Regions from separate parts of the Gordonia terrae genome, predicted to be linked through region 1. Evidence: predicted binding sites of a transcription regulator. Region 1 holds the regulator's gene; each other region holds the start of a gene.
What was found. Region 1 encodes LexA, which represses DNA repair genes until DNA is damaged. Its sites were predicted from a motif close to CGAACANNTGTTCG; they were not measured.

Region 1 (8,016 bases):
CTGGCAGCAGGGCGACACCCGACTCGAACTGCGTTACCGCTTCGAACCCGGCGCGCCCGACGACGGGGTCACGGTCGTGATCCCGCAGGCATTGCTCCCCCATGTGCGTCCGGCCGGATTCGACTGGTCGGTCCCCGGCATGCGCGCCGAACTCGCCACCGCACTGGTCAAGTCCCTGCCGAAACAACTCCGCAAGAGCATGTCCCCCGCGCAGCGATTCGCCGACCTCGCCCTCGGCCGACTCACCCCCCGCAAGGAGCCGCTGGCCGCCGGACTGGCGCGCGAGCTGTCGGCGATCACCGGGATGAGGGTCACCGCAGCCGATTTCGACGTCGAACGGGTGCCGGCTCACCTCCGGATGCACTTCGCGGTCGCCGACGATGCCGGACGGATCATCGCCCGCGCGGACTCGTTGTCCGAGCTCCAGCAGAAGGGTGTGCCCGCGGCGCCGCGAACGGTGTCACGCACGCTGTACCGGGCCTGGACCGCCGACGGGATCGGCACGCTCCCCGAACAGACGACGGTCGACGTCGCCGGGCAGCGGCTGACCCGCTACCCGACGATCGACGCGGTCGCCGATGACAAGGGCCGCCCGCGTGGCGTGATCGTCGTGGACGCGTCCTCCCCCGACGCCCGCGAGCGTCTCCGTCGTCGCGGGCTCGTCGCCCTGCTCGAACTGGCGATTCCCCCGTTGTCCAAACGCCTCGCCGGCTCACTCGATCCGGCCGAACGACTCGCCCTGAGCCTGAGTCCCTATGCGGACATCGAGGCACTGCTCGCCGACTGCACTCGACGGGCCATCCGGGACGCGGTCATCGGCGTCGGCGACGCCCAGCTGGCGGCAGTCCGCTCGCCACAGTCCTTTTCGGCCTTCCTCGAGCGGATCAGGCCGCGCGTCGCCGAGGCCGCCCCGGACTATTTCTCGCTCGCCGTCGCGGCGCTCGAACGGCTGGCGCCGGTCCGCGCGGCGATCGACCGGCACGCCGGATCGCTGGCTGCCGACGACGTCGCCGAGCAGATCGACCATCTCGTGTTCGACGGCTTCGTGGCAGCCACCGCACGGCGGCATCTGGAGAACCTGCCGCGGTACCTCGACGGTGCGCGGGCACGTCTCGAGGCGCTGCCCGCGTCCGCCGCGCGCGACAAGGCCGGCGTCGCGGTCGTCGATCGCGTCGTCGAGCGGTGGGCTCAACGGCTCGAACAGGTCCCTGAGCACCGACGGGCGATCGTCGACGACGAGGCGCAGTGGCTCGTCGAGGAACTACGGGTCGGGTTGTTCGCCGAGCGTCTCGGTACCGCGTTCCCCGTGTCGGAGAAGCGCGTCCTACGAGCTCTGGACCGACTCGGCTGAGACGGGATCGGTGGTGGCGGTCTCGACACGCCCGCCACCGGACGCCGACGACTTCAGATCGTCGATCTCCCGCTGGAAGTCCTCCACCGAGTCGAACGACCGGTACACCGACGCGAACCGCAGGTACGCCACCTCGTCGAGATCACGCAGCGGCCCCAGGATCGCGAGACCGACTTCGTTGCTGGGGATCTCGGCCGATCCGCTCGCGCGCACCGTGTCCTCGACCTGCTGGGCGAGTTGCGCGAGTGCGTCCTCGGCGACGTGCCGCCCCTGACAGGCACGACGCACACCGCGCATGACCTTCTCGCGACTGAACGGCTCGGTGACACCGTTGCGTTTGACCACGGCGAGCACGGCGCTCTCCACCGTGGAGAATCGGCGTCCGCACTCCACACACGAGCGACGCCGTCGGATGGCCTGCCCTTCATCTGCGACACGCGAGTCGATGACCTTGGTGTCGTCGTTCTTGCAGAAGGGGCAGCGCATCGTGTCCTCACGCAGGTCGCGGGACGCTGGAACGCACCGAAACCGTGCGCCCCGCCGCTTCTCGGCCGGCCCCTGTGACATCGAGGATACCGCCCGGCCTCAGCGGTACCGGGGGGTGAGCAGGGGCTGACCCACCTGCAGCGCACTCGACGGCAGATCGTTCATCGCGACGATCTCGTCGATCACGATGTCGCGGGGCATCTCGGGCGCCACCCGGCCGGCGATCGTGCTGAGGGAATCCCCGGCGCGCACGTGGACGACCTCTGCGCTCACCGCGGCGGGCGTCATCGAGTCCGAATAGTTCTGACCGACGACACCGAACACCCACACGACGAACGCAAGGCCGACGCCGGCGAGGACCGCGACGGCGGTGCGGCGACGGCGACGGAACACCGCTGCATCCGGACCGACCGGCCCGCGGCCCCTGGCACCCACCGCCGAGCCACAGTGCGTGCCGCCGGCACGTGGCGTCAGTGGCGACCCGCCCACCGGACGGTTGCCTGCCGGCCGGTTGTCGACGGGCCGAGAACCGTCGGACAGCGGGGTCCGGGTCCGAATGCGGTCGGCGCGGTCGGTGCGCGCCCGGACGGTGTCGGGACGCTCGGTACGGACGGGAGCGACGAGAGTGGCGGTGCGCATGGTGCCCTCCGGGTGTTCGGTGCGGGATCGTCGGGTGTTCGGGTGTCTGGCATTCGGTGTTCGAACCTCGATCAGATGTTCGATGCACTGATGTTCGAATTTGTAGCACGGCGCACCGACAAAGTCTCGCGACACATCGAACAAATGTTTGAGGTGGAGGTCGCACTCCGCTAGGCTCGGACGCGGCTGAACATCCCCACGGGCCATCTACCAGCACGTTCCGAAGACGAGAGGAACCGAACATGAGTGACACCGGCGATAGGCGCGGCCGAGCGCGGGGAGCCGACGACGAGGCCCCCATCGACGTCGCCGCCGCCGAGGCCTCACTCACCCCGCGCCAGCTCGGGGTCCTGGAAGTGATCCGCCGCTCGGTACGCGAGCGCGGTTACCCGCCGAGCATCCGCGAGATCGGCGACGAGGTCGGCCTGGCCTCGACATCGTCGGTCGCCCACCAGCTGCGGACCCTCGAGCGCAAGGGTCTGCTCAAGCGGGACGCGAACCGGCCGCGTGCGGTCAACATCGCGCCGAGCGAATCGCCGTCGCCGGAGACCCCGTCGGCCGGCCGGCTGCCCGAGCCGACCTTCGTGCCGGTCCTCGGCCGGATCGCGGCCGGTGGCCCGATCCTGGCCGAGGAGGCGGTCGAGGACGTGTTCCCGCTTCCTCGCGAGCTGGTCGGCGAGGGCTCGCTCTTCTTGCTGCGCGTCGTGGGCGAGTCGATGATCGACGCCGCCATCTGCGACGGCGACTGGGTCGTCGTGCGGCAGCAGAACGTCGCCGACAACGGCGACATCGTCGCAGCGATGATAGACGGCGAGGCCACCGTGAAGACCTTCAAGCGTCAGGGCGCCAATGTGTGGCTGATGCCGCACAACGAGCTGTTCGATCCCATCCCGGGCAACGACGCCGTGATCCTCGGCAAGGTCGTCACCGTGATGCGGCGAGTCTGACCTCTCCCCCGACCGAACGGTCGAGCACCGCCGCGGCAGCTTCCCGCGCCGCGGCGGGGTCGGACGTGGCCAGCGCGGCGTCGGCGGCGGTGCGGCAGTCCTGTGCGGTCACCTCGCCGAGCCGAGCCCCCACCGCGGCGGCCGCGGCCGGCGCGCTGGACAGCGAGGTCACCCCGAGACCGACGAGCACGCAGGCAAGATTCGGATCGGCAGCCGCCTCACCGCACACCCCGACCGGCTTGCCCTGGCGGACACCCGCTGCGGCGACACCCGCGATCAGGCTGAGCACCGCGGGCTGCCACGGATCGGTCAATCCGGCGAGATCGGCCGACATCCGATCGGCCGCCATCGTGTACTGCGTCAGATCGTTGGTGCCGATCGACACGAAGTCCACCTCGGCGAGCACGGCCTCGGCCAGGATGGCGGCCGCGGGCACCTCGATCATGACCCCGGCGACCAGGCCCCGGCCGCGGACCTCCGCGGCGAAGGCGCGCGCCTCGGACGGCGAGGCGATCATCGGCGCCATGACCCACGGCGCGACGTCGGAACCCGACGCGGCGTGCGCGATCGCGTCGAGCTGGTGGGCTCGGATCTCGGGATGCGCCAGGGCGATTCGATCCCCACGGACACCGAGCGCGGGATTGGATTCGTCTGGGTGGGTCACGAACCTCAAGGGCTTGTCCGAGCCGGCGTCGAGGGTACGGATCACCACCTTCTGCCCGCCGAACGCGTCGAGGACCTCCCGGTAGATCGCGGCCTGTTCGTCCACCGACGGTTCGTCGGCACGTTCGAGGAAGGCGAGTTCGGTGCGGAAGAGTCCGACGCCCTCGACCGGGTGCCCGGCGGCGGCCCGCGCCGACGATCCGTCGGCGACATTGGCGAGCACCGAGACGGCGATGCCGTCGGCGGTCCGCCCCGGACCCGTCCACCCGGCGACGAGCTCGGCGTGCCGACGATCCTCCTCGACTCGCGCCCGCGCCGTCTCCGCGTCAGGCTCCACCTCCACCCGGCCGGTCGTCCCATCGACGAGAATGGTTGTACCGGCAGTGATCTCGGCGAGATCGGCCACGGCCACCACACACGGAATCCCCAGTTGCCGGGCGATGATCGCGGTGTGGCTGGTCGGCCCACCCAGCCGGGTGACGAGCGCGATCGTGGTCGTCGGGTCGAGACCGGCGGTGTCGGCGGGCGCGAGGTCGTCGGCGAGCAGCACCGAGGGCACCTGCGGTGTCGGCAGGCCCGGCTCGGGTAGACCGAGCAGTTCGGCGAGCACGCGGTCGCGGACATCGTTCAGATCGGTGACCCGCTCGGCCATCAGCCCGCCGAGTTTGGTGAACACCGCCGCGAACTGATCGGTCGCGGCGACGGCAGCGGCCTCGGCCGTGGCGCCCTTGGTGATGAGCGCGCTCGCGGCCCCGATCCACCCCCGGTCCTCGGCGAGTCCCGCGGTCGCCGCGAGCACCTCCGCGGTCACCCCGGTGTTCTGGGAGGCGCGCGTACGCAGTCGCGAGGCGACGGCGCCTGCCGCCGTGGCGAAGCGTGTTACCTCGTCGGCACGACGCTCCTCGGCGATCTCCACGCCGACGCCGAGCTTCTCCGGCGTGTGATCGGGTCGCTCGCCCGGCCACAGCGCGGGACCGTGGGCCAGTCCGCCGACCACCGGGGTCCCTGTCAGGATCTGCGCCATCGTCTTGCCTCTCACTCGACTACCGATGTGACCACCGTTACAAAATGTGCTTGACTTGTCAACACAAACAGGCGTAAACACAATTACTACAACATGCAATCCCACACGCCTCAACAAGCGGGGTGGTCGGAACCGGAGATCGGAGCGGTGTGTACGCCGAGGAGAGACAACAGGCGATCGTCGACGAGGTGCGCGTCGCGGGGCGGGCGTCGGTGGCTGCGCTCGCCGAGAAGTTCGACGTCACGAGCGAGACCGTCCGTCGAGACCTCGCCGTCCTGGAGCGTGCCGGACATCTGCAGCGAGTCCACGGCGGTGCCGTGCGCGCCGAGGTCATGCGCGCCCTGGGTGAGCTCGGCATCGACGAGCGCGAGTCGAGCCAGATCGAACAGAAGACGGCGATCGGCCGAGCGGCGATCCGTTTCCTGCCGCCGGACGGCGGTTCCGTGCTCTTCGACGCCGGCACCACGACCTACCGCGCCGCCGAGGCGACCGCGCCCGATCGGAGGCTCACCCTGTTCACCAACAGCCTGCCCATCGCCGGCCTGCTGGCCGGCACCCACCCCGCCGGGCTCCATGCGCTCGGCGGACGCGTCCGTGGTCTCACCCAGGCCACGGTGGGCGTCGAGACGGTGGACGCGCTCCGCCGCCTGCGGGTCACCACCGCGTTCCTCGGCACCAACGGTCTGAGCGAGTCCCATGGGCTGTCGACTCCCGATCCCGACGAGGCGGCGGTGAAAGCGGCGATGGTCGCGGCCGCGCAACGCGTCGTGGTCCTCGCCGACAGCTCGAAGATGGATCGCGAAGACCTCTCCTCCTTCGCCGGGATCGACGACGTCGACGTCCTCATCACCGACTCCGGGATAGACCCGGCCTTCTCGGCGGCACTGTCCGCGCGCGGCGTCGAGGTCGTGATCGCATGATCGTCACCGTCACCGCGAACCCCAGCCTCGATCGCACCCTCGAGCTCGGCGCACCGCTGGCACGCGGCGAGGTGCAGCGCGCTGGCACGGTCCGCACCGAACCCGGCGGCAAGGGCGTCAACGTGGCCCGCGTCGTCGCGGCCGCCGGCCTGTCCACCCGAGCCCTGCTCCCCGCGCGGACGGGCGACCCGCTGTGTACCGCACTCGACGAACTCGGACTCCCCTACGACGCGGTGCCTGTCGACGGCGAGGTCCGCTCCAACATCACGATCGCCGAGTCGGACGGCACGACCACCAAGATCAACGCTCCGGGTGTCGCGCTGACCGCGCGGGATCGCGATGCGCTCGTCGAACTCATCCGGGCGCACGCCGACTCCGCCCAGTGGGTCACCCTCTGCGGCTCCCTCCCGCCCGGCGTAACCGACAACTGGTACCGCGCGATCGCCGACGACCTGGTCCTGGCCGGGTGCCGCGTCGCGGTGGACACCTCCGGCGCCCCGCTCCGGGCGACCGTGGCCGGTCGCGTCGACCTGATCAAACCCAACGAGGACGAACTCGCCGAACTGACCGGCGCCGACCCGGCCACGCTGCGGGAAGCCCTGTCGCGCAACGACCTCGAACCCGTGGTCGAGGCCGCGACCGCGATCGCGGAACAGATCGGCGGCAACGTCCTGGCCACACTCGGAGCAGCCGGCGCCGTCCTGGTCACCGCATCGGGCGTCTGGTCGGCGACACCCCCGCCGATCGTGCCGCGCAGCACCGTCGGCGCCGGCGACTCCTCGCTCGCCGGCTTCCTCATCGCCCAGAGCACAGGGGCCTCGCCCGCGGACTGCCTCCGGTCGGCGGTGGCCTACGGCGCCGCGGCCGCCTCACTCGCGGGCACCCAGGCCCCGACTCCCGACCATCTCGACCTCCCCGGCGTCCGGGTGACCGAACTGTCGGGAGCCGCCCGCATGAGCTGACGCCACCTTCACGGACCCGCACCGCACATCCAGTACCACCCGTTGACCCCGTACCCCCTGTCACCAAAGGACATCCCATGACCGAGCAGATCATCACCGCCCAGACGGTGAGTCTCGACGTCGACGCCGGCGGCGATCCCGCCGCCGTCATCACCACGCTGGCCGACGCGCTCGCCGCGGCCGGCCGGACCACCGATCCCGCCGATCTCGCGCGGGCCGCGCTGGACCGGGAGGCCAAGTCCGCCACCGGGCTTCCCGGCGGCATCGCCATCCCGCACGCCCGGACCGCGTCGGTGACCACGGCCAGTCTCGCCATGGCGCGGCTGTCCCGGAAGGTCGACTTCGGCGCGCCGGACGGGCCGGCCGACCTGGTCTTCCTCATCGCCGCCCCCGAGGGGGGCGCCAGCGCGCACATGAAACTCCTCAGCTCCCTGGCCCGCTCACTCGTCCGGCCCGACTTCGTCGCCTCGCTCCGCGCGGCGGAGAACGAGGAGCGAGTGATCGAACTGGTCGACGAGGCCATCAACCCCGCACCCCCCGCCCCCGCCGACCCCGCGGCCGCAGCGCCCGCAGCTGCAGCGGTGTCGACCGCGAAGTCCGAGAACGCATCGGCCCAGAAGGACCCGGCCCCGACCGATCCGGCCCAGACCGCGGACACGAAGCCGCGCATCGTGGCGATCACCGCGTGCCCCACCGGGATCGCCCACACCTACATGGCCGCCGATGCGCTCAAGTACGCGGCCGAGCGGGCCGGTGTCGAGTTCGCGGTGGAGACCCAGGGGTCCTCGGCCACCACCGCTTTCGACCCGGAGGTGATCGCCTCGGCCGATGCCGTCATCTTCGCCACCGACGTCGGGGTGAAGGGTCGCAACCGGTTCAGCGGCAAACCCGTCATCGCATCCGGGGTGAAACGGGCGATCAACGAACCCGACGCGATGATCGCCGAGGCGGTGGCCGCGGGGCGCAACCCGAACGCGGCGCGCGTCACCGGCGATGGGGCCGATGCCGAGTCCGCCGACACCGC
Region 2 (8,016 bases), 800 kb from region 1:
CCGGCACGAACTGCCGCATGTCGTCCGTCGGGGCGGCGACGCGGACGGGCGGCGTGCAGCCGCGCCCTTCGGCGACCCATCCGTCGTCGTCGATGAGCAGCCCCGGCCCGTGCAGCCCGGCCAGCTGCGATTGGCCGGTGAATCGCAGGTCGGCGAGCTCGCGCTGGTGGGCGAGGGTGATCTCGTGTTCGCCGAGGGCGGCCAGCGCGGAGGTGAACGCCGATGCCGCCGGCTGCATCTCCATGGCCGGGCCCGCCAGGCCCGCAATGGCGATCATGTCGCCGGTGCGGTGGTCGTGCACCGGTACCGCGGTGCAGAACAGCCCATGCAGCGAGCTGTAGTAGTGCTCGGCACCGAACAGCCGGGTCGGGCGCTGGAGGTGCACGGCGAGGCCGACCGCCGTGGTCGCCGTGGAGTTCTCGTCCCATCGGCTGCCCTCGACGAGCTCGAGCCGGTCGGCCTCCGGGAGAACGGACGCCGAGCCGCCGCGCCACAACAGCACGCCGTCCGCGTCGAACACGCCCAGCGTCATCGAGGCGTCGTCCGCGGACTGGGCGAACAGTCGCTGAAGTGGTTGTACCGCGTCTCTTAGGGGGTGCGTGGCGCGCCGGGTCTCGAGCTCATCGTCCGAGATGTGGCCCGGATTGTGCGTGTCGACGGTGGACCGGTGTCGGCCCGACCGGACACGACCCCAGGATTCGACGACATCCCCCGGGACCCCGGCACGTGGGGTGCCGCCGGACATGTAGGCATGGTGGTCACGGCGCAGATCGCGATCGAGCACCGCGAGATCGGTGGACGACCGGATGGGCACAGTCATGGCGGAATCGTACCCAACGAGGGGGTCGATCATGTCCAACCGCGCGACCCCACGATACTCGCGGCCTTGTCGAGGCACTCCTGCCATTCCCGATCCGGGTCGGAGTCGATGGTGATCCCGCCGCCGACACCCAGGGCGAGTGCCCCGTCGGGCGTGATCTCCACGGTCCGGATGGCGACGTTGAGGTCGAGTGCCCGCCCGGGGCCGGCCATGCCGATGGCCCCGCAGTACACGCCGCGCGCGTCGGACTCCCAGCCCTCGAGCAGTTCCATCGCCCGCAGCTTCGGGGTGCCGGTGACCGACGCCGGCGGAAACGTCGCCGCCAGGATGGCGTCGTTGCCCGTTCCCGGCGCCAGGATCGCCTCCACCCGCGACACCAGGTGCCAGACGCCGGGGGCGGGTACGACGGTCAGGAGTTCGGGGACCCGCACGCTGCCGGTCACCGCGATCCGGCCCAGATCGTTGCGGACCAGGTCGACGATCATGATGTTCTCGGCGATGTCCTTGGCAGAGGCGGCCAGCGCATCGGGGTCGGCGGAGGCGGGCAGGGTGCCCTTGATCGGCGACGACGAGATGATGTTGCCGGCCCGGCGCAGGTACGTCTCCGGCGACAGGCTCGCCACCGCCCCCCAGTCACCTTGCAGGAAAGCGGCTTTCGCCGGCGCGGTGGCGCCGGCGAGTCCGGTGAAGAACTCGACGGGCCGGCCGCTCAGCGTGCCGGTGAAGCGGGTGCACACGCACGCCTGATAGACCTCACCGGCGCGGATGGCGTCGAGGCACTGTGCGATGGCATCCAGATGTGAACTGCGTTCGGGCGCATGCCATTCCACCGTCGGTGCAGCGGTGGATCCGCGCCGCGTGACGGGGTCCGCCCGGTCTCCGGCGGCGCGCACGGCCGCCTTCGCCCAGTCGGGTACACCGGTGCCGGTGCAACTCCAGCGTCCATCGCGGAGTACGAGCACGCCGTCGGTGTGTCCGCCGACGTTCGGCGGCAGCGACGCGTCGTGCGGCCGCACCGGAAACCCGAGGTACCCGAACCAGAACCGGTCGGGGTCATCCGGGGGCAGGCAGCCGGGTGTCAGTTCGATCGACGGTGCGATGACGGCGTCGGCGTCGTACCAGTCACCGATCAGCGCGGCCGGCGGCGGCAGGCGACGGGCGGCGGTCTCGGCGTGCAGTGCACGCAGTACGTCGAGTGCCGGCGCCACCGCGTCCGGGCCGAGCGAGTCCGACCCCACCCCGTCCCACGCGACCATTCTCGATGTGCGGGTTCAGTTCTCGTACCGGGGGAACACCGGAGTCGGCTTCGGCAGCGCGGTACCGGGTTCCAACCGGGTGGCGGCTGCGGTGAACTGCCGATCGTCGCCGACGACGAGGAGGTCCAGGATCTTGTTGGACGACTCCGGCATGACCGGTTGGCTCAGCAGCGCGACGATGCGCACCACCTCGGCGCAGACGTAGAGAACCGTGCCGGTGCGGTCGAGGTCGGTCTTGGCGAGCTTCCACGGTTCCTGTGCCGAGATGTACCGGTTGGTCTCGGCCAGCGTCGACCAGAGCGCCTCGAGCGCCAGGTGGATGGCCTGGTTGTCGATGTGGGCGCGCACGATGTCGAGCAGGGAATCCGCACGTGTCAGCAGCGCGGTGTCGGTGTCGGTGAACTCGCCCGGTGCCGGCAGGGTGCCGTCGAAGTACTTGCCGATCATCGACAGGGTGCGCTGCGCCAAGTTGCCGAATTCGTTGGCGAGGTCGGCGTTGATGCGGGACACGATCGCCTCGGCCGAGTACGAACCGTCCTGACCATAGGACACCTCGCGGAGGAAGAAGTAGCGCACCGGGTCGAGACCGAACTCGACGATCAGGTTCTCCGGGTCGACGACGTTGCCGACCGACTTGCTCATCTTCTCGCCCTTGTTGAACAGGAATCCGTGCGCGAACACGCGCTTGGGCAACTCGATCCCGGCGCTCATCAGGAACGCGGGCCAGTAGACGCAGTGGAATCGGATGATGTCCTTGCCGATGATGTGCAGGTCGGCAGGCCAGAACCGCGCGAAGGTCTCCGGGTCGTCGGCGAACCCGACGCCGGTGAGGTAGTTGGTCAGGGCGTCGACCCACACGTACATGACGTGTTCGGGATGTCCGGGTACCGGGACGCCCCAGTCGAAGGTGGTGCGCGAGACCGACAGGTCGGTGAGGCCGCCCTTGACGAAACTGATGACCTCGTTGCGCCGGACGTCGGGACCGACGAACTCCGGCCGGGACTCGTAGAGCTCCAGCAGTTTGTCCTGATACGCCGAGAGGCGGAAGAAATAGGTCTCTTCCTCGGTCCAGGTGAGGACATGCCCGGTGTCGGTGGCGACGCGGTCGCCGGACTCGTCGACCCGGGTGTCGGCCTCGGCGTAGAACGTCTCGTCCCGGACGTCGTACCAGCCCGAGTACTTGTCCAGGTAGATGTCGCCGCGGTCGCTCATCCGCTTCCACAGTTCTTCCGAGGCGCGCTTGTGGTCCTCGTCGGAGGTGCGGATGAAGCGCTCGAAGCTGGACCCGAGGCGTTCCTGCAGCGACTGGAAACGGTCGGAGTTCCGCTTCGCGAGTTCGGCGGTGGGGATGCCCTCCGCGGCGGCGGTCTGCTGCATCTTCTGCCCGTGGACGTCGGTGCCGGTGAGGAACCGGACGTCGAACCCGTCGAGCCGCTTGAACCGCGCGAGCGCATCGGCGGAGATGTACTCGTAGGCGTGCCCGATGTGCGGAGCGCCGTTGGGGTAGGCGATCGCGGTGGTGATGTAGTACGGGCGTCCGTCGCCGTGGGATGCGCCGGACGGATCGGGGCTGGTCAGATCGGGTGCCATAGTGCCCAACAGACTACCGACCGGCCGGGACGGCACCCAATTGCGGTCCAGACGATTTCTGGTCGGCACTGTGTCGATCCTGCGCGCGGCGCTGGGTCTCCGGAAGGCTGCGGAGGCCGTGGGAGCTGCGGAACGGTCAGCACCAGCTCGCTGACCATCGTGCTGGTCCATGAACGGGCTCATGCGCCGACCCAGGTGCAGAACCATGCATTGTCCGAGGTGGCGAGGGCCAGACCCGCGTGGTGGCGGCACACACGACCGAGACGGTGACGGCTGAGGCGACCGGGACGGCGGCGACTGACGCGACCAAGACCGCGACGACTGATGCGTCAAGTAACGCGTCGAGTAACGCGGATTCGTTGCGGTCCATCTCCCGAAGATCCAGGAGACGGACCGCAACGACGCCCACGCCGTGCTCGGCTTTCACACTGTGGAGTTGTCAAGGAACGCCGCGACGGCCATGCCGTCAGGATCTGTGGTCGTGAGGTGTTGTCGTGTCGGGTGCTCGGTCCCGTCTGAGATGGCTTGTCCCGCAGTGCGTGCGGTGGCGCAGGACCTACACGAAGACGTCGTCGAGTCGCATCGTGCGTCGGTTGTAGGCGGGCCGCGGGCGGCGTTGTGGGTCGATGTCAGCAGGCGGGATCAGCCAGGGGTGGCGGTCATATCCCATCGTCACTTCCCAGCCGTGATGATGTACCTGCGTGTGGCAGCGTTGGCAGAGCAGGCACCCGTTGTCGAGGTCGGTGGGGCCGCCATCTACCCACGGCACTATGTGATGCACCTGCGTATGTGCCGCGGGCGCACCACATTTGATACAGCACAGGTCGCGGACGATGATGGCCTTGCGTAAGTGGGACGGGAAGAGTCGCCTACTTGTCCCCATCTGTAAGGGCACGCCTTCCCCGTCCAGGACGATTTCGCTCACAAGGGCGTCGCACGCGAGTCGCTTGGCGGTGGTCTGCGACACCGGACCGACCCATGGCAGTCGCGCCGGATCTTTCGCATCGGCCGGGATCGTCACCAACAGCTGGGTTCGAGGCGAACCGCTGGTGTCGAGGGTCGCTCCGATCGCCGCCTGATCCATCAACAACTCGAAGCCGTCGGCCCACCGCTGGTCCCGCGTCCGTCGATCCTCGCTGCCGTCGGGTTCGGGTCGCGGGCAGGATCGTTCGTCGATCATGGACAGGAACTTCTCACCGACCACAGCGGTGAGGTCGGCCTTGATCTCCACACGGCCATCGTCGGTGATGCGCGAGTTCACCACGTTCAGCGAGGCGTCCTCGGCAACCGGGATGGCGTCGTCGGCGGTGTCGGCGTTGCGGTGGGCGATGGTGCGTGCGTGGTCGGCGATCTCGGTGGGGGTGGCACCCGAGAATGCTTGAGCCAGCAGCTCGGACTCATACGCCGCCCGGTCCTCGTCGGAAAGTACTGTGGGTGTTTGCTTCTCGATGACGGTCAGGCCGCGGACAACCGCGTCGACGCATTCGGTCGCCAGATGCCCGTCGGAGGCGCAGTCGCCGAGCTTCGGCAACGAGTCGATCCGCTCTCCGATCCGTATGCTGCGGTGGGCGACAGCCGGCGCGAAACCCATCTCGATCAGCACCCCGCGTGTGGTCGACCCCACCCTGTCTGCCGCGCCGGTCGCTTCGAACGATGCTGCGTGCACGGCGATCTGATGACCGACGACGTTGTACAGCAACCGAAGTTCGTCCAGGCGGTCGAAAATCTCCCGGCCGGTCGGGTCGGTGGGTGGTTCGAGGGTGATCACGAAGTCTCGCATCTCGGCGATCGGGGTCATGCCACCAAGGTACTCGACAATCCGTTCGAAGACGAGCGGTTTCCACAACTACATCCAGTCAAAGATGTTCTACGACAGCGATTTTCACATCAGAACCATCAGTGAACAGGAGCACCTTCAGTGAACCGCAGTGAACCGCAGTGAACCGCAGTGAACCGCGGTGAACAGAAGTCCCACGAGTCACACAGTTTTCGTCGACTTGTTGAGCTATCAGCCCTGCGGCCGCCGATCGAGCAATACGGTCGCGGTGCGCGCGACCATTTCGTCGGCGTCACCGGTGCACGCCCGCAGCGCCGAAGCTGCTGCGGTACCGGGGATCTCGGCGAGAGCCTGCACCAGGCGCGATCGAACGGACGCGTCGGGGTCGGCACCCAGGCGGTCGACGAGAAGGTCGACGATCCGCTCGCGGTGGGCTTCGTGGCCGGCGAGGACCTCGGCGGCCTCGACATCGCGGTCGCCGGCACCGATGAGCTCGACCAGGGCATCGACCGCGACCGCGGCACCGCGGCGTCCGAGGGTCAGGGCAGCGGTGCGTCGGACGGCGGGATCGGGATCGGCGAGCAGTCCCTCGAGAACCGACGTGACGTGTGTGGTCTCCTCGATCGCGGCGAGCGCGGTGACCGCCCGGCGTCGAACAACCGGATCGGGGTCGGCCGCACCGTCGACGAGGCGGTCGACACCGCCCGGTCTCTGCGCGAGCGCCCACCGAAGGGCACCGGCGACGTTGGGATCCGGCTCCTTCAGGAGTGCGTCCGCCAGCGAGTCCCCGGACACCCTGACCTCGCCGGCCAGCATCGCGGCAGTCTGACGATCGGCCGCGTTGTCGGACTGGACGGCACGGAGCAGTCTGACCACTCCCAGCACCGCGGACCACTCGGTGGGCCCGGCACCCCGCACGTCCTGCAGACGCGCGAGGAGCTGGGCATCGGCAGCCATCCTCGCCTCGGTGTCGTCGATGAGGCGGTCCATGAGCGTGTCCGGTGCGAACCCCGGCTCGTCGAGCGCGCGGCCGACGTCGCGCAGCGAGAGTCCGAGCGATCGGAGGCTCTCGACGTGCAGGAGCCGCTCGAGGTCGGCCTCGGAGTACTCCCGGTAGCCGCCCGACGTCCGGCCGGTCGGTCGCACGAGTCCGAGTGAGTCGTAGTGGCGCAGCATCCGGCTGCTTAAGCCGGTGTGCCGCGCCACCTCGCCGATCAGCACCGCTACGTTCCGTCCGTTGTTTCGACAGCCGAATCGTCGTCGGGGACAGTGTTGGTCGTCGGCGCGACGAAGTCCGACGCAGCGGCGAAGTCACTGTCCGGGTCGTCGATCAGCCGTTCGGTGGCCACGACGTGTGCGCGCACCGCGCTGTTGCCCCGCTGTTTCGCGACGGCAAGCGGTCCGACCGTGGCGTCGCCGAGTCCGGCCAGGGCACGGCTGAGACTCCGTCGGACGTCGGTGCTCCCGCGGCCGAGTTCGCCGGCCAGTTCGTTCGCGAGCCAGGCCTCCCGGCCCGCCGGGACCAGGACGACCGCGGTCCGCCAGGCGGCGCGAGCCACCTCGTCGTCCGCATCGTGCAGGAGCGCGGGTGTGATCGACGTCCACACCGACCGGTCACCGATCTTCGACAGGGTGTGTAGTGCCTGTGCCCGCGCCTGCGGAGACGCGGACGCCAGCTCGGGAATGAGGCCGGGCACCGTCAGTTCGGCGGGCAACCGCGTCAGGGCCCAGGTCAACATGTCCCGCACGAAGAAGTCCGGTTCCACGCCGCAGCGTCGGATCAGCTCCTCGGCATACCCGGGATGCGGGTTGCTGCCCGCCGCCATCGCGGCCCGCAGCCGCATCGACGCGTCATCGGCCGACAATGCTGCCATCAGGGCCGGATCGAGTGGGCGGGTTGTCTGGTCGGTCATGATCGACCACCTCCTTCACCACCCACCTGACCGCTTGACACCGTGTCAAGGTCAAGCGTCGGGGGCCTTAGATCTCCCGACGATACGGATCACACCCGGGCGGGGCCTTGGGCGGCTCGCGATATTCCAGTTCCGGGATGTGCATGGTCATCGGGGCGGACTCGAGAGTGAACTTCTCGCCGTGATGCGCGAGGTCGATCGGCGGGCCCGACAGCAACCGATAGGTCGCGTTGTCCTTGTCGACGGCCACGACGATCTTCGAGTCACGGATGATCATGCGGAACGACATGTAGGTCAGCCGCTTCGGGAGCCGGGGCGCGAACGTGATGTTCCCGCCGAAGTCGCGCATGCCGCCGAAGCCGGCCACGCAGTCGGTCCAGGCACCCGCGAGCGCCGCGATGTGCAGTCCGCTGCTGACGTTGTTGTGCAGGTCGTGCAGGTCGGTGAACACCGACTCGGCGAGCAGATCGTAGGCGAGATCGGGGTAGCCGACCTCGGCCGCGGTGACCGCCTCACAGCACGCCGACAGGGACGAGTCGCGGACGGTGAGCGGGTAGTAGTAGTCGAAGTTGCGCAGTTTCTGCTCGGGGGTGAAGGCATCGCCGAACAGATAGGTCGCGAAGACCAGGTCGGCCTGCTTGACCACCTGCTTGCGGTAGA
Region 3 (8,016 bases), 2.6 Mb from region 1:
GGGCGCCGACGTCGAAAAGGTCAAGACCGCGACCGAACTCGTGCGGGAGCGGGAACCCGAGCTGCTGGTCGAGGGGCCGATCCAGTACGACGCCGCGGTGGAACCCTCGGTGGCGAAGACCAAGATGCCCGACTCGCCGGTCGCCGGTCGCGCGACCGTGCTGATCTTCCCCGACCTGAACACCGGCAACAACACGTACAAGGCGGTCCAACGCAGCGCCGGAGCCATCGCCATCGGACCGGTGCTGCAGGGCCTGAACAAACCGATCAACGATCTGAGTCGCGGAGCCCTCGTCTCCGACATCGTGAACACCGTGGCGATCACCGCGATCCAAGCCCAGCAGGAGGGTGTGGACCCGATCGCCGAGAACGCCGGCGCCGCCGACGAGGAGGATCGTCGATGAGCGCGGCGTCCGGTGCGGTGCTGGTGTTCAACGCCGGCTCGTCGTCGTTGAAATATCAACTGGTGCAACCGGCCGACGGCACGGTGCTCGCGGAGGGCATCGCGGAGCGGATCGGCGACACCGGCTCGTCGATGACGCATGAACAGAACGGCGAGACGGTCACCGAGACGCTGGAACTCGACGATCATCTCGCCGCGGTCCGGCGTGCGGAGCGGTTCTTCGCCGACAACGGAACCGATCTGGCGGACGCGGGACTGAGCGCGGTCGGGCATCGGGTGGTCCACGGCGGCAGGTCGTTCTACGAGCCGACCGTCGTGACCCCCGAGGTGATCTCGGAGATCGAGCGCATCTCCCCGCTGGCACCGTTGCACAATCCCGCGAATCTGGTCGGAATCCTTGCCGCGCAGGAGTTGCTGCCGGACGTCCCGTCGGTCGCGGTCTTCGACACCGCCTTCTTCCACGGGCTCCCGGATGCGTCGGCGACGTACGCGATCGACCGTGCGGTCGCCGACGAGCATGCCATCCGCCGCTACGGGTTTCACGGCACCAGCCATGAGTACGTGTCCGGGCGGGTGGCCGAGTTCCTGGACCGCGACCCGGCGTCGCTGAACCAGATCGTGCTGCATCTCGGCAACGGCGCGTCGGCGTCGGCCATCGCGGGTGGGCAGCCCATCGACACCTCCATGGGCATGACTCCGCTCGAGGGGCTGGTGATGGGAACCCGCAGCGGCGATCTGGATCCCGGGCTCGTGCTGCACCTGAACCGGGTGGCGAACCTGTCCGTCGGCGAGATCGACACACTGCTCAACAAACGGTCGGGACTTCGAGGCCTGTGCGGGGAGAACGACTTCCGTGCCATCACGGAGCTGATGGATTCCGGCGACGACTCCGCCCGACGCGCCTTCGACGTCTACATCCACCGCCTGCGCCGTTATGTCGGCGCCTACGCCTTCGCGCTCGGCCGCGTCGATGCCATCACCTTCACGGCGGGGGTGGGGGAGAACTCGGCAGTCGTTCGCTCTCGTGCGCTGGCGGGCTTGGAAGGATTCGGGATCGTCGTCGACGAGGGGCGGAACACTATGCGCGGCAAGGCTGCTCGCAGGATCTCGGCGGATGACAGTGCAGTGGAGGTGCTCGTCGTGCCGACCAACGAAGAGCTCGCCATCGCACGGCAATCGGCGGCGGTGGTTGGGGGCTGATCTCCCGGACTAGGCCCCGGCGTCCTGCTGCAATTGCGCGTGAACGCGGGTTCCCGGGAACGGTATGCCGGCCTTCGGCGCCCTGGTGCTGAATCGGCTCAGGGAGGGCGACACTAGTTTGGTGGGTGTCCCTTGCGAGCAGGCGTAGGCGAGAATCTCGATCTTGTGGGGCTCGTAGTCCAGCTCGTATTTGTCGAGCACGGTTCGCCAAAGCTTCCGGCACGCCGACCCGAACCCTTCGGCATTCGTGGCCGCATAGGCGTAACAACTCCTTGATCGGGAGTGCGAACTAGGCCCTGATCAGGGCGTCCAGTGAAAAACGAGATTCTGAAACCCTCGTGGGATGACTCGGTCGCATAACCACCCGGTCGGAGACGGGGTATTGGGGTCCTCCCCTGGGTGCCAGCACCAGCACCCTGAGGTGCTTGCCGAAGTGTGGCGAAACACAGTTGAACCGGATCGCGTGACCTGTGACTATGTGGCGGTGGAAGCGCATGACAGTACGCAGTCGATGGCTGATCTGATCGAGGGCGGACGCACGCTTGTCGGCGTCATAGGCACAGTGCAACGTGATAACTGGGACCATCCCGAACGAGCAGTATTCCATTCCCGCGTCGGTAAGACCCTGTACCTCCGCAGCGCAGATCCGTGTGACCCGGCTTCGGAACCAATTCCGGTCTACGAGGGCGACGAAGTAGTAGTCCTGGAACACGTCTCACACATGAGCATCCACACCGAACCGGAGGGGCCAGCTGGCTTTCTGATAAGCCAGAGGCTCGTTCCGGTCCGGGAAGAACACGGCAAGGTCGTCGCCAGACCTCTGCGGCATGGCGAGCCCGACGACGGTCGCCGGTGCCACGTCAGGCCTGGCGATCAAGTGGAGATTCTGCCCGCGGTCGAGTTGGACTACATCGACGAATGGGAGGGCCGAGATGTCAGCGGCTACGTTCCTTTGACGCCGGTTCTATGGGCGTGGATGTCCCTCGGGGAACACAATTCCGAGGACAAGCGGCGGTACCTGCTTGCAGCTGCGCGACGTCTCGACCAGGCACAGAACCTGTTTCGGCGGATCGAGGAGCTTCGCCAGTCCGACCACGAGGGCGCCCCTGCCACTAGTCGAGCGATCTTCGAGCTTGTTGGCGCTACCGAGTTGGCCGTCGTCTCACTGAGTCGAGCCATCGACATGTGTAGGCAGGCAGAGTCGGCGATCGGCACGATAGTTCGAGTTCCGAACGAGATCACTACAACGTGCGATGCGGTAACGAAGATTCGAAACGCGTACGAGCACATCGAGGATCGGGCGTTGGGCAACGAGCGCCACGGTCCACACCCCGACGCGTTGACGATCTTCAAACACGACCAGGTAGTCGGTGACGGCGTAATCGAGTATGGCGCATATCGACTGGATCTCATTACCGAAGTACCCCAGATCATTCGAGCTACCAGGCAGTTCCTCAAGGGTGTGGCCGCTGAAATCTGAGGAGCGTCGGGGGTGACGCAAACAGGGATCGCCCCCGACGGACCCGCCACAACTACGCAGCGTCCTCAGCCACTCCGACGACCTCATAGCCACGCTGAGCGCACAGCTCGCGGCAGGCTTGAAGCCGTCGCTCAGGGAAGGTTGTAGCGTCGTTGACGCGGGACAGCCGGACAACGATCAGGGCTCGTACGATGACCTCCCCCACGGGGTAAACCGGCATAGGCGAGTACTCGAAGGTCGACGTACCGGCTCTCAAGAAGGGCCGGCGTCGCGGAAGACCGAAGGGCCGGAGCGCTTGTCGGCGATCGGATGAATGACCGAGCCGCAGGACGGCTCGAGAATCGGCTGCCTTTACCACGCACCACCGACGAGATCCGGTCAGCGCCTAGACAACGAAAAGTATTGCGCTCCATACGCATAGCCGCTAGTATCGAACATGTATTCGCGCAATCGTCTCCGGGGGGTGACCATGTCCGACGAATCCGCTTCGCTGCAACCTCGTGCCGTCGAGCTGGTGGCCGAGCTGCATGCGATCCTCGACGAACTGCAGACGGTCGACCTGTCTCCGTGCACCGACGACGAGCTGATCGACGTCGCATCGGCGACCGAACGCGCCATCGCTCGAACCACGTACGCCGGCGACCGGCAAGTTGCCGAAGTCGAGGCTCGCGATCTTCCTCGCAAGACCGGGTACCGCACCCTCATCCAGTTCATGAATCACCGCCTCCGCATCACCAACCCGGTGCGACGGCGCAAGCACCTCAATGCCACCGCCACGCTCACGTGCCTCAACGGCGATCGCCTGGAACCCGAACACCCCACACTGGCCGAAGCGTTCGCTGCAGGGTCTGCCGGGACCGCACACGTCCAGGCGGCCCTCGATGTCCTCGACCGGATTCCCCACGCCATCGAACACGACGTGAAAGTTGCTGCGGAACGGCAGATGGCCGAGATCGCCGTCGGTCACACGCCTGCCGACATCACCCAACTCGGTGCGCGACTCCTCGCGCACCTCGACCCGGACGGCACACTGTCCGACGACACCGATCAGCAACGACGACGAGGCCTGTGGATCGGTCGGCAACGCGCCGATGGCACCGCGAAGATCTCGGGCACGCTGACTCCCGCACTCGCCGCCCGGTTGACGATGATGTTCGCGGTATGGGGCAAGCCCGGACTCAACAACCCCGACGACCCGAACTCGCCCAGCGGGCCGGCCGGCACCGCCGATCCCGACGCCCTGGCCCTCGCAGCCGACCGCGACCAACGCACCCCCGCGCAGACCAATCACGACGCACTGGACGCCGCACTCACCGCCGGTTTCGCAGACGGCGCGTTCGGAAAGTCGCACCGCGGCCTGCCCGTGCAACTGATCATCAAAGCCGACCTCAGTGACCTGATCCGCGAAGCCGGACTCGCGACCACCGCCACCGGAACCCTGCTGCCCATCCGGGACGTCATCGCGCTCGCCGCGGATGTGCAGCCGTGGTTGGCGATCTTCAAAGACCACACCACCGTTCCGCTTCACTTCGGACGCGGCAAGCGTCTGGCCACCCGCGAACAACGCCTCGTCTCCTTCGCCCGCCCCGACGGGGAAGTGTGCTCGGCACCCGGCTGCGATCAGCCCGCCACCCAGGTGGAGCTCCATCACGCCGAACAGGATTGGGCCAAGGGTGGTCTCACCGACATCGACGACCTCGCACCAGCGTGCCCGCGACACAACCGCATGGTCGGTGATGAGCCCGGCCAGTACACCACCCACATCGAACGGTCCGGACCCGACGAAGGCCGCTGCGTCTGGCGACTCAACGCCGAACCCGGCGCACCACCCAATCCCGACCGCCTCAACCGCCGACCCGACATACCCCGGCGGTTCGCAGAATTTCTACGCGACATACGCGCCGAGATCCACGGACCGACCACCCGGCCCGGCGATCAAGCACGCCCGGAGACGCCACACCGCCAAGACGCACGCCAATCATGGTTGAAAACCAGCCACGTCATCGACGTCCGACCACCACGGCGCATGCGTCGCCGACGTCCAACGCCGGTCGAGGCGCACCTCGAGGATCTCCTCAGGCAAGAACCGCTCGTGTGCAACGCAACCGGGACGCCTTTCGAAACGCCCTAGAACAACGTGTTCGGTCGGACATAGTTGGCGAGGTCGACCAGCATGAACCGGTGTGCTCGGTTGGTGCGGGTCAGACGGGCCAGCTGACGTAGCGAGCGCTCGGTGCCGGTGCGAATCCCGTACTCGGTGAACGGGAATCCGAGCAACGTCGAGGGTTCTTTGTCCTGTGCGGCATCCTCGGGGTTGTCGTGGATCCAGCCCAGCGCGGTACCCAACACGATCAGCAGCATCCGGGCCTTACGTGGTTCGGTGTCCGGGATCTGCTCGAGACGCCGGGCCGCCTCGACGATCTGCTCACGGGTCACCTGCGTGGTGGGCCGGCCGTGGACGAGCGCGATGATCGCCGTCGCTCGTGCGGTGTTGAAGTGGCGACTGGTGGCCGGCACCTCGTCGAGCGGCTGGATGGCGGCGTCGATGTCACCGGCGGCCACCGCGAGCCGGGCCAGTCCGAAGGCGGCGGTCACGATGCTGTGGTCCGTGAGCCACAGATCGTGATAGTGGTGCTGCGCAACGTCATACAGCTTGGCGATCTTCTCTGCGGACTTCGCGGGGCCCTTCTCGTCGGCCAGCCAGCGGCCGATGAGTTCGGCCGTGCCGGCGACGGCGAGCTTCGGTGCGACCTCGCCGGGCATCGCGCCGAGGACCTCGTCGAAGCGCTCGTAGGCGAGTTCGGGCTCGTCGTTCATCAGCGCGCAGATGCCCATGTACCACTCGACCCGCCACGAATCACCGTGGTGGGCCCGGACTTCCTGCAGAAGGGCGAGCGCGGTGTCGACGTCATCGAGTTGCAGATGAGCGCGTGCCTCGGCGAGATCGATCTCCCGAGAGGGGTGGGCGTTCTTGACCGGTCGGCCGCCGAAGAGCGACGCGAAACCCTCTGCGCGGGCGGTGTTGATGGAGTCGAGGGTCTGGCGCGGATCCGACAGCGCCGCCGAGGTGAGCAGGCTCGCGGCCGGGTCGAGCGGGTTGACCAGTGGGACGGGCAGCGCGTTGGCGATGTCCACCGGGTCGTAGAACGCCGCCTGATCGGGGTCGAAGAAGCCGTCGACGGGCGCGAGCATGAGGTCGGTGCCGAACGTCGAACGTTGCGGGGTGAACACCGTGGACAGCGCGGGACGCGGAACGCCGGTGTGCACGGCGACGGTCTCGCGCAACACGTTCAGCACCTGCGTGCTCATCTCCTCCGCGGAGACGAAGCGGTCGGCCGGATCGGGTGCGGTGGCGCGCTGCAAGAGGCGGTAATACGACGGATTGTTCCGGAACAGCGGCGTTTTCGACGCGGTGGGCAGGCCGTCGACGTAGCGCCCGTGGCGCATCTCCATCGGCACGGTGAGCACTGCGAGGGTACGTCCGATGCTGTAGATGTCGGTCGCGATCTGCGGTCCGGTCTTGACGATCTCCGGCGCCTGGAACCCGGGCGTGCCGTAGAGGTGACCGTAACCGTTGATCGGGGAGACGGCACCGAGATCGATCAGCTTCACCTCGTCACTGCCGACCATGATGTTCTCGGGCTTGACGTCGTTGTAGACCAGGCCGACCGAGTGCAGGTAGCCCACGGCGAGAAGCACTTCCAGGATGTAGGCCAGACCCTGCTCGACCGAGAGCAACGAGTTGTCCGGGTCGCCTGCGGTGATCTGCTTGAGCGTCTGACCGCCGATGTACTCCATCACGATGTAGCCGAAGCGGTCATCGTCGTCGACGTGCTCGACGAAGTTGTAGATCTTGACGATCCCGGGATGATTCACCGAGGCCAGGAACTGCCGCTCGGCGACCGCGACGCGCTGCGCCTCCGAATCCGAGGAGTTCAGCAGGCCTTTGAGGACGACGGGCCGATCGCTCACATTGCGGTCGATGGCCAGGTAGATCCAGCCCAGGCCGCCGTGGGCGATCGCACCGGCGATCTCGTACTGGTCGGCGACCAGCGTGCCGGGAGCGAGACCGGGAACGAACGAGTATCGCGCGCCGCAGTTCCCGCAATCACCGGTCGGCGGACCGGCGCCCTCGCCCTCGACGCGGCCGACCGGTTTGCCGCAGCGCCAGCAGAACCGCTTGTTGTCGGCGATCACCGGGTCGTCGATGACGGCGTCCTCGGGTTCGATGTCGGTGATCTTCGGCATCTCGACCAGGCCGCTGCCGAGCCGGCGTTCGTGCACCGGAGGACGGCGCCGCGGCACGAGTCGCCGGCCGAGCGGACCCGAGTCGGGCTCCGGATGGGGCACGGCCGGACGGGACCGCACGACGCGGTCGGTCCGATCGTCGGGGTCCACCCCGACGGTGAACACCGGTGCGACAGCCTGTGTTCCGACATCGGGGTCGGTGCGCCGACCGGGCCGCGGATCGGTCGTGTCGTCGGAGCCGGCGGTCAGCGCCGCGAGGTCGGCCTTCTGGGTGCCGACCTCGCCGACCTCGTCCTGCCCGACCTCGTCCTGCCCGACCTCGTCCTCGCCGAGAAGCGCGTCGAGCGAGACGCGCTGGGTGCCGAGGTCCCCGCCCCGATCGTCCTCGCCCCGATCGTCGCCCGCCTGATCGTGGCGGACATCGTCGGTGTCGTGATCGTTGCGCGCTGCGCCGTCCATGGGCATCAGTCCCGGTAGTACGGCTGGGGCGCGCCGTACCCGCTGTCGAGGATGGACAACCACCGGTCGCGGATCTCCTGCCAGCGACCGGTCACGCGGATGCGCTCGAGGACCCCGTTGACGAACCGGATCATGTCGTCCTGGCCCTTCGGGATTCCGACGCCGTAGAACTCCTCCCCGAGGCTGGGGCCGACGACCCGCAACCACGGGTCCTGTGCGGCCAGACC
Region 4 (8,016 bases), 2.0 Mb from region 1:
CCCCTGTTGGACCTGGGTGAAGCCGTCGCGGCCGAGTCGCAGGAACATGTAGTACTGCAACAGGACCTGGGCGCCGGGGCGCGAGAAGTTGAGCGCGAGCGTAGGCATGTCGCCGCCGAGGTAGGAGCAGTGGAACACCATGCTCTCCGGCAACGCGTCGGTGTTGCGCCACACGATCCATCCGACACCGGGATAGACCAGCCCGTACTTGTGGCCGGAGGTGTTGATCGAGACCACCCGATCGACGCGGAAATCCCACTCGAGATCCGGCTGGCAGAAGGGGGCGATCATGGCACCCGACGCTCCGTCGATGTGGATCTTGACGTCGAGGCCGGTGTCGGCCTGGATCTCGTCCAGCTTCGCCGCGATCGCGGTCACCGGCTCGTACATGCCCGTGTAGGTCTGACCCATGATGGCGACGACGCCGATGGTGTTCTCGTCCACGTACTTCTCGAGTTCGTGGCCGTCGAGCACGAGGTGGTCGGGGCTGATGGGCACCCATTTCGGCTCGACCTCGAAGTAGTTGCAGAATTTCTCCCAGCACACCTGGACCGCGGTCGAGAGAACGATGTTGGGGTTCTCGGTCGACTTGCCCTCGGCGCGGCGTCGGGTCTGCCAGTGCCGCTTGAGGGCGAGTCCACCGAGCATGCACGCCTCCGACGAACCGATCGTGGAGGTGCCGATCGCGTTGTCGACGTCCGGGTTGTGCCACAGGTCGGCGAGGATGCGCCAGCACCGGTCCTCGATGGCCGCCGTCTGCGGATACTCGTCCTTGTCGATCATGTTCTTGTCGACGGTCTCCGCGTACAGCTTCTGCGCCTCGTCGTCCATCCACGTGGATACGAAGGTCGCGAGGTTGAGGCGAGCATTGCCGTCGAGCATCGCCTCGTCGTGGACGATCTGATATGCCGTCTCGGGCAACAACATCGAGTCACCCAGCGCGAACTTGGGGAGGTCGGTGGCCTCTCCATCGCGGGTGAAGACGGTGCGCAGGGTCATCGCATCGCCGATGTTGGTGGTGGCGCGGGCGCCACCGGACTGGTTGTGAACGCCCGGGTCGGTGGTCATGTGCACCGAAGTTAGTCGAACCGGACCACTTCCGGAGCGCTTCGTGAGTGAACCGCCGACGCACGGTCGTCGAACTCATCCTCCGGCGTTCGACGACCGTGCCCGGCATCGGTCACTGTTGCGCCGCGTTGGCTCGGATCACCTCTCGCAGGTAGACGGCGAGCCCGGGCGCGTGTTCGTCATAGTGCTCGGTGAACCGCGGGTCCGCGACGTACATGTCGGCGAGGCAGATCTGCATGGCGTGGTCGCAGTCGTAGAAGCGACCGATCTGAGCCCGGTGCTCCTCGGCGAGCGCGTTGGCCTCCGCCGAACCGGGTGTCACGTCGCGACGCATCGCGTCGGCCAGACGGCGCTCGAGATCGTCGGTCTCGTCCTTGATCCGTTGCCAATCCTCTTTGGAATACTGCGCGGTCCGCTGCTGGCTCTGTGTCCATGCCTCGGTGTCGCCCCAGCGCTCCTCGGCTTCGACGGCGTACTCCTCGCCGGGCCAGTCGTCTCCGAAGATCTCGGCCTGGTCGGCCGCCGACAGGGTGATGCCCTTCTTCTTGGCGTTCATCATCTCCTCCAGTGCTGCGACCATCCGGAGCAGGCGATCGATCCGGCCGGTGAGGATCTCGCGCTGGGTCTGGAGATGACTCAGCGGGTCCGCATCGGGGTCGTCGAGCAGGGCCGCTATCTGCTCGAGGGAAAAGCCCAGCTCACGGTAGGTGAGTACCTGGTGGAGTCGTTCGACGTCGGTGTCGTCGTACACGCGGTACCCGGCCGGCGTCCGGCCGGACGGCACCACCAGACCGATCTGGTCGTAATGATGCAGGGTGCGGACGCTGACCCCCACCAGCCCGGCGACGACACCCACGGTCAGATCGCGGACGTTGTCGCTCTCGGTGCGCTTTTCCTCGCTCACGGGACCTACCCTGCTGCCTGACGTCGCGTGAGGGTCAAGTGTGGGGGGTTCGGGCTGTCGTCGGGTTCACGGTGCGAAGCCGATGACCGCGGTGCCCTTCTGGCAGGCGGCGAGGACGCCCTCGAGTTGCGACGGCGCGCAGGTCCAGCCGGCGATCGACTGCTGCTGGCCGGTGGTGATCTTCGGTCCGTACTGGGTGGCGATGGTGCGCGCCGAGTCGCAGGCCACGTCGCCGGCGAGCACCATGACCCGCAACGAGCCGTCGGGGCCGGGGATCGTGCCGCAGGAGGTGTCGGAGTCGTCGGATGCGACTGCGCTGGAGGTCGGCGTCGACGACACGGGCTTGCGACCCGGGACCACCGGGGGCGACGTGGCGGGTTGTTCGGCGGACTGCGGTACGGACTCCGCAGCGCCGGCCTGGGTGGTCGACGAGGCGGTGGTCACGTCCTGTTCCGCGCCGCACGCCAGGAGCGTCGACATCGCCGCGGCGAGTCCGACGGCCGTCGCGGCGACCTTGATCGTTCGGCGAGGGCGGCTCGTGGTGGCACCGGTGGGACGAGTTCTGCGCGACATGGTTCCCCACGGTAGCGAATGGGGTGGCGCGCTCCGAACAGGTCGTCGCCACCCGCGCCGGTTTGGGCGGGCGCGCTGGACCTGCGAAGATGCAGGACGTGAGCAGTACCGGAACCGAACTCGCCGACCCCACGTACGCCATCGCCACCACCCTGCCCGGCACCCGCGGGCGCACGGGGACGATCACCACGCCGCACGGGCCGATCCACACCCCGGCGTTCGTGCCCGTCGGTACCAAGGCGACGGTCAAGACGGTACTGCCGGAATCGGTCTCGGCCCTCGGCGCCCAGGCGGTGCTCGCCAACGCCTACCACCTGTACCTGCAGCCGGGTCCGGAGATCATCGACGCCGCGGGCGGGCTCGGCGCGTTCATGAACTGGCGAGGACCCACCTACACCGACAGCGGCGGATTCCAGGTGATGTCGCTCGGTGCGGGATTCAAGAAGGTCATCTCGATGGAGGCCACCGGCACCCCCGACGACGACCTGACCGCCAACGGCAAGGAACGGCTGTCAAGGGTCGACGACGACGGGGTGACCTTCAAGTCGCACCTGGACGGCTCGACGCACCGCTTCACCCCAGAGGTGTCGATGCAGATCCAACACCAGCTGGGCGCCGACATCATCTTCGCCTTCGACGAACTCACCACGCTGATGAACACCCGCGACTATCAGGTGAATTCGCTGGAGCGGACCCGGCTGTGGGCGATCCGGTGCCTCGACGAACACAATCGGTTGAGCGTCGAGCGCGCTCATCGGCCGCAGCAGGCCCTGTGGGGTGTCATCCAGGGTGCCCAGTACGAGGATCTGCGGCGCAAGGCGGCTCGCGACCTCGTCGCCCTCAGCGAGGCGGATCGCGGGGCCGGCGGAAAGGGGTTCGGCGGCTACGGCATCGGCGGGGCGCTCGAGAAGGACAACCTCGGCACGATAGTCGGATGGGTGAACGACGAGCTGCCGGAGGACTCGCCGAAACACCTGCTCGGGATCAGTGAACCGGACGACATCTTCACCGCCATCGAGAACGGGGTGGACACCTTCGACTGTGTGTCGCCGACGCGGGTCGCCCGCAACGGTGCCATCTACTCACTCGACGGCCGGTACAACGTCACCAACGCCAAGTACCGCAGCGACTTCCGTCCGCTCGACCCCGAGGTCGAGAACTACACGTCGCAGTACAGCCGTGCCTATCTGCACCATCTGTTCAAGGCGAAGGAAGGCCTCGGCCCCACGCTGGCGACGCTGCACAACGTGTCCTTCATCGTCACGCTCGTCGACCGTGCCCGCGAGGCCATCGAGAACGGCACGTACACCGAGTACCGCGACGAATTCCTTCGCCGCTATTACGGGGCGTCGCGCGACGCATGACTTCGCCCACCGCGTCGGTGACGGCGGTGTTCAGAAGGGTGGCGGGTTGGCGTCGTTCCAGCGCTGTTCCGCGCGTTGCTGGCGTCGGAAGTCGTTGTCGCGTAACCGTTTCAGTTCGGCACGTGCGGGGTGGTCGGGTGGCCGTCTCGGGGCGAGGCGGTTGAACAGGTCGCGCCCGCTGAAGGCGTTGCCGACGAACATGTGCCCGGTGGGTGTGGTGAACCACGCCGTGAGGAATTCGTCCTGGTGGTCCTGCCAGCTGGTGAAGGTCTTGATGCGGTGATGAAACCGGCACAGCGGTTTCAGATTCCGCGCATCGGTCGGTCCACCACGACGTGGGTCGGTGTGGTCGAACGGGTCGGTGTGATCGAGATCGATCTGCCAGACCGGGGCGTTGCAGCCGGGGAAGGTGCAGCACAGTTCACCCGCACGCACCAACGCCTGCAGCTTCTTCGACGGGGTGTATCGCGTTGTCGAACTGTCCGCCTCGGGAGCCGATGCCAGTGGCGCGTCGGGCGCGGGATGGATGTAGGTGCGGCGGGCTTCGGCGAGGAGTGTTCGGGCGGTGTCGGCGTCGATGATGCCGTGGCGGTCGAGGAAGGCGGGGTCGTCGTCGAGACCGATCAGGGTCGACAGGTTCACCACGATGTGAAACGTCGCCCGCGGCGCCAGCGATGACGACGGCGAGGCGGCCGGCGCGGCCGGGTCATCGACAGCGACGTCGGCTGACGGGTCGACGACGGTGCCCACATCCACCATCTCAGCAGCTGGTGCAGGCGTCTCGACGGTCTCCACTGTCGCTGGGTCGAAATCTAGTCCTGTCTCGGGTTCGGTTGCGGTGGTGGCGCAGTCGTCGCATGAGCACGCGATAGAAGCTTCACCCCGGGCGAGTGCTTTCAGGGCATCGGCCCGGCGGTTGGCCAACGTTCGAGGGTCACCGGCGTGTACCGCGGTGGCCATCGCCGTCAGGCGGGCGTCGAACTCGGCGGCATCGACGTCGGGCAACGTGCCGTTGATCCGGGACTGTCCGGGCGTGAACCGATCGGGGGTGACGGTCACCTTGCGGTCTTTGGTCACCCGTTCCTGGCGGCGGCGGATCGCATCGGGTGCCCATGCCGCGACGATCGCGTCGACCATGGCGGTGAACCGAGCCGTGGACATCGGTGCTCGGGCGAAGATCGCCTCGGCCAGGTGGGCGTCGACGGTCTGCATTTCTTCGTCGTCGGTGATCAGTTTGGTGCGCTTGAGGGCGATCAGGAAGCGACGCTTGTCGATTCGACCGCACGCGAGTGCGTGTCCGGTGAACGCTAGCCGGTAGCGCAGCGCGTCACCGGCGAAGATGAGTTCTTTCGCTTCGGCCGGGGTGACCGTGAGGGTGGCGCCGACTTCGGCGATGGCCTGTTCGAGGCCGGTCGGACCGAACTGCTCATACGGGTTCTCCCCGGCGGCCACGCGTGCCGACAGGGCATCGAAGGCTTCGATGGAGTCGAGTTCGCCGGTGTGCACCTCAGCGCGCCGCTGGGTGTAGTCCATTTCGCGTTCGTCGTGAATGAGACTGGCAACGGTCATCATTCGATGCGCAGACGCGGCCGCCAGGCCGGCGCAATGATTCAAGACCTCGACGAGTTCGGCGGCGGAGAGTTCATTGTCGGGACGAAGGCGCGGTTCGACGGAATGCTGTGATGGGTCCACCGCTGTGGTGGATCCGGCCCCCGCCCCCGATGACATGACTCCACTGTACTCGAATATGTGTTCGAGTCAAGGGTTTCTCATTCGCAATCCGCGGCGAAGTGGGTTGCCCACGGTCCGGGTGGCGCCCCGCCCGGCTCTCTGTGCCGCTAGCTCGGTTTGTGCCAGGTGATCGAGTGTCGCCACAGTGGTAGTCGACGCCACTTCATACCGGGAAGTACCTCAGCGGCGATCTGCCTGACCTCGCCGAAGGTATGGGGAAACTGCATCCGCACAGGGGCATTGTGCTGCCAGAAGCCCCGAGTGCGAGACAAGACCTGGTGCTGCGCCGTTCCTACCAGGTCGCAGGCGAAATCATACGCGGATGAGCTACGGGCGCAGCCGATCACAACAAGGGTGCCGCCGGCAGCGGTGAGTTCGGCCAGCCGCTCGAGTCCGACGGCAAGCTCAGGGAAATGATGAATGGTGGCGACGGCGACCACGAGGTCGTAGTGAGCTTCGGGCAGCTTGTAAGTCAGAACATCCCCGGCAATCCAGGTGATATCTGCCGGGGCGCTCGACCGAGCACGGGCGATGCTCTCGGCGTCCGAATCGATACCGGTGACCTCAGGGAACTTCTCAGCGAGACGAATCGCCAGGAGTCCATCACCAGTGCCCACGTCAAGTGCAGTGCGTGTGTTCGTCGGCGCGGCGTCGAGGGCTTTGTTGTAGTAGTGGATGTTGTGGTTCCACACGTCTCCTTCTTTGCGCACCTCGCCATCGTGGCATGCACCAACAGTCCCGGTAGGAGGTCGACGTGTGCGACGGTGAGGTGATGACGACTCCTGCGCGATTCGGTCTGGTGTCTCTGGCTATCTCGCAGCCGATGTCTTGACGCAGACTCTCACCGATGACCCGACACATCACACAGAATCCTCGCCGACCATTCGTTCACGGATTCCACCGGACACTCCGGTGCTGTCCGGGTTGAGGTCGTGGATCGCGCCCGAATGCGGCTCGACGGGCGTGCCCTTCTCGGTCTCGGACTTCGCGACCGCCGCCGAGAACCGCTCGGTGAGTCCCGGCATGATCTGGTGAGAGGCGTTGGCGGCCTTGGCCTTGTAGCCGATTGGTTGGTCCAGTTTCGGATCGGTGCAGGCGGCGACGATCGCGTCGACCACGATCTGCGGGTCGTCCATCGCGGACATGCGAGGTTCGTGCCCGGTGTAGTTGGCGGCGTGAACCCACCACGGTGTGTCCACCGCCCACGGCATGATGGTGCCGACCTTGATCTCGTCGGCGCCGGCCATTCGCAGCTCCTCGCTGAGCGAGTGTCCGAGGCTCCGGACCGCCGCTTTTGTTGCCGCATAAGTGTTCTGGAGCGCGATGGGAACCGCGCTGTCGACCGAGCCCACATTCACCAGCGTGCCGTGACCTTGCGACCGGAAGATGCGAAGTGCCGCATGCGCACCGTAGATCAGCCCCTTCAGGTTCACGTCGACGAGGCGGGCGTGATCCTCGATCGGGATGTCCCAGAAGTACCCGACCGCGCCGACCCCGACGTTGTTCACCCATACGTCGACGGAGCGGAAGCGTTCGAGTGCAGCGGATGCCAGATGGGCGACCGCGCGCGGATCGCTGACGTCGGTGGGTACCGCCATCGCGGACCCGCCCTGGCCGGTGATCTCCGCGACGATTTCGTCGAGCACGGCGGTTCGACGGGCCGCGACCACCACGTTGGCGCCGAGTTCACCGAGCCGGACCGCGGCACCGCGCCCGAACCCGCTGGACGCCCCGGCGATGACGACGGTCGAACCGGTGATCTCGTTCTTGTCGCTCATGCTGACCGCCTACCCGAGGTCGGGGCCACCAAACCGACATCGACGGCCGGATGGTCGCTCAGGTGGCGGCGCGGGATTGCCGGAACGTCTCGATCGCGGCGCGGTCGTAGGAGTTCGCGGCGGTTCCGATGCCCTGCGCGACATGCGCGGCGACAGCGCAACCGAGTTCGGCGGAGTCGGCGAGATCGAGCCCGCGGAGCCGACCGGTGAGGAATCCGGCGGAGAACGCGTCACCGCACCCGGTGGTGTCGACGACGTCCACCGGGAACGCGGGTACCCCTATGGCGTCGTCGGCGGTCACGACCAGCGCACCCTCGGCGCCGCGGGTGAGTGCCACACATCCGACGCCGCGCCCGAGGAGCGCTCGTGCGCCGTTCTCGAGGTCGTCGGAGCCGGTCAGGCCGCGGGTCTGCTCGTCGTTTGGCAGCAGGTAGTCGAGATGGGGAAGCGCCTCGCCGATCCACTCGAGGAGCCCGGGGTCGCCACCGGAGAGCAGGTCCGCCGACGTCGTGATCCCGCCGTCGCGGGCGCGGCCCAGGAGTTCGGCGGCTAGCGGGCCGCCGAGGAATTCGGGTCCGCCGAGGTGCAGATGATCGAG

Region 2: the regulator LexA is predicted to act here: its motif matches at 5,479-5,492, upstream of BCM27_RS07825 (HNH endonuclease signature motif containing protein).
Region 3: the regulator LexA is predicted to act here: its motif matches at 3,514-3,527, upstream of BCM27_RS22770 (HNH endonuclease signature motif containing protein).
Region 4: the regulator LexA is predicted to act here: its motif matches at 5,652-5,665, upstream of BCM27_RS02220 (HNH endonuclease signature motif containing protein).

The regions. Positions count from the first base shown of each region.
Region 1 is NZ_CP016594.1:2,518,791-2,526,806, reverse strand. Features, by position in the region: gene hrpA (ATP-dependent RNA helicase HrpA) at 1-1,351, shown strand, start outside; gene nrdR (transcriptional regulator NrdR) at 1,325-1,837, opposite strand; gene BCM27_RS11460 (LysM peptidoglycan-binding domain-containing protein) at 1,937-2,476, opposite strand; gene lexA (transcriptional repressor LexA) at 2,719-3,423, shown strand; gene BCM27_RS11450 (phosphoenolpyruvate--protein phosphotransferase) at 3,401-5,110, opposite strand; gene BCM27_RS11445 (DeoR/GlpR family DNA-binding transcription regulator) at 5,260-6,030, shown strand; gene pfkB (1-phosphofructokinase) at 6,027-6,992, shown strand; gene BCM27_RS11435 (PTS fructose transporter subunit IIABC) at 7,070-8,016, shown strand, end outside.
Region 2 is NZ_CP016594.1:1,719,672-1,727,687, forward strand. Features, by position in the region: gene BCM27_RS07810 (helix-turn-helix domain-containing protein) at 1-820, opposite strand, end outside; gene BCM27_RS07815 (aminodeoxychorismate synthase component I) at 850-2,076, opposite strand; gene metG (methionine--tRNA ligase) at 2,092-3,666, opposite strand; gene BCM27_RS07825 (HNH endonuclease signature motif containing protein) at 4,223-5,464, opposite strand; gene BCM27_RS07830 (HEAT repeat domain-containing protein) at 5,675-6,664, opposite strand; gene BCM27_RS07835 (HEAT repeat domain-containing protein) at 6,667-7,356, opposite strand; gene BCM27_RS07840 (glycoside hydrolase family 65 protein) at 7,424-8,016, opposite strand, start outside.
Region 3 is NZ_CP016594.1:5,136,903-5,144,918, reverse strand. Features, by position in the region: gene pta (phosphate acetyltransferase) at 1-403, shown strand, start outside; gene BCM27_RS22785 (acetate/propionate family kinase) at 400-1,602, shown strand; gene BCM27_RS22775 (light-mediated development protein DET1) at 2,114-3,082, shown strand; gene BCM27_RS22770 (HNH endonuclease signature motif containing protein) at 3,552-5,213, shown strand; gene BCM27_RS22765 (serine/threonine-protein kinase) at 5,210-7,789, opposite strand; gene BCM27_RS22760 (glutamate ABC transporter substrate-binding protein) at 7,795-8,016, opposite strand, start outside.
Region 4 is NZ_CP016594.1:482,241-490,256, forward strand. Features, by position in the region: gene gad (glutamate decarboxylase) at 1-1,068, opposite strand, end outside; gene BCM27_RS02205 (MerR family transcriptional regulator) at 1,181-1,972, opposite strand; gene BCM27_RS02210 (hypothetical protein) at 2,039-2,545, opposite strand; gene tgt (tRNA guanosine(34) transglycosylase Tgt) at 2,635-3,909, shown strand; gene BCM27_RS02220 (HNH endonuclease signature motif containing protein) at 3,940-5,637, opposite strand; gene BCM27_RS02225 (class I SAM-dependent methyltransferase) at 5,748-6,350, opposite strand; gene BCM27_RS02230 (SDR family NAD(P)-dependent oxidoreductase) at 6,501-7,418, opposite strand; gene BCM27_RS02235 (carbohydrate kinase family protein) at 7,477-8,016, opposite strand, start outside.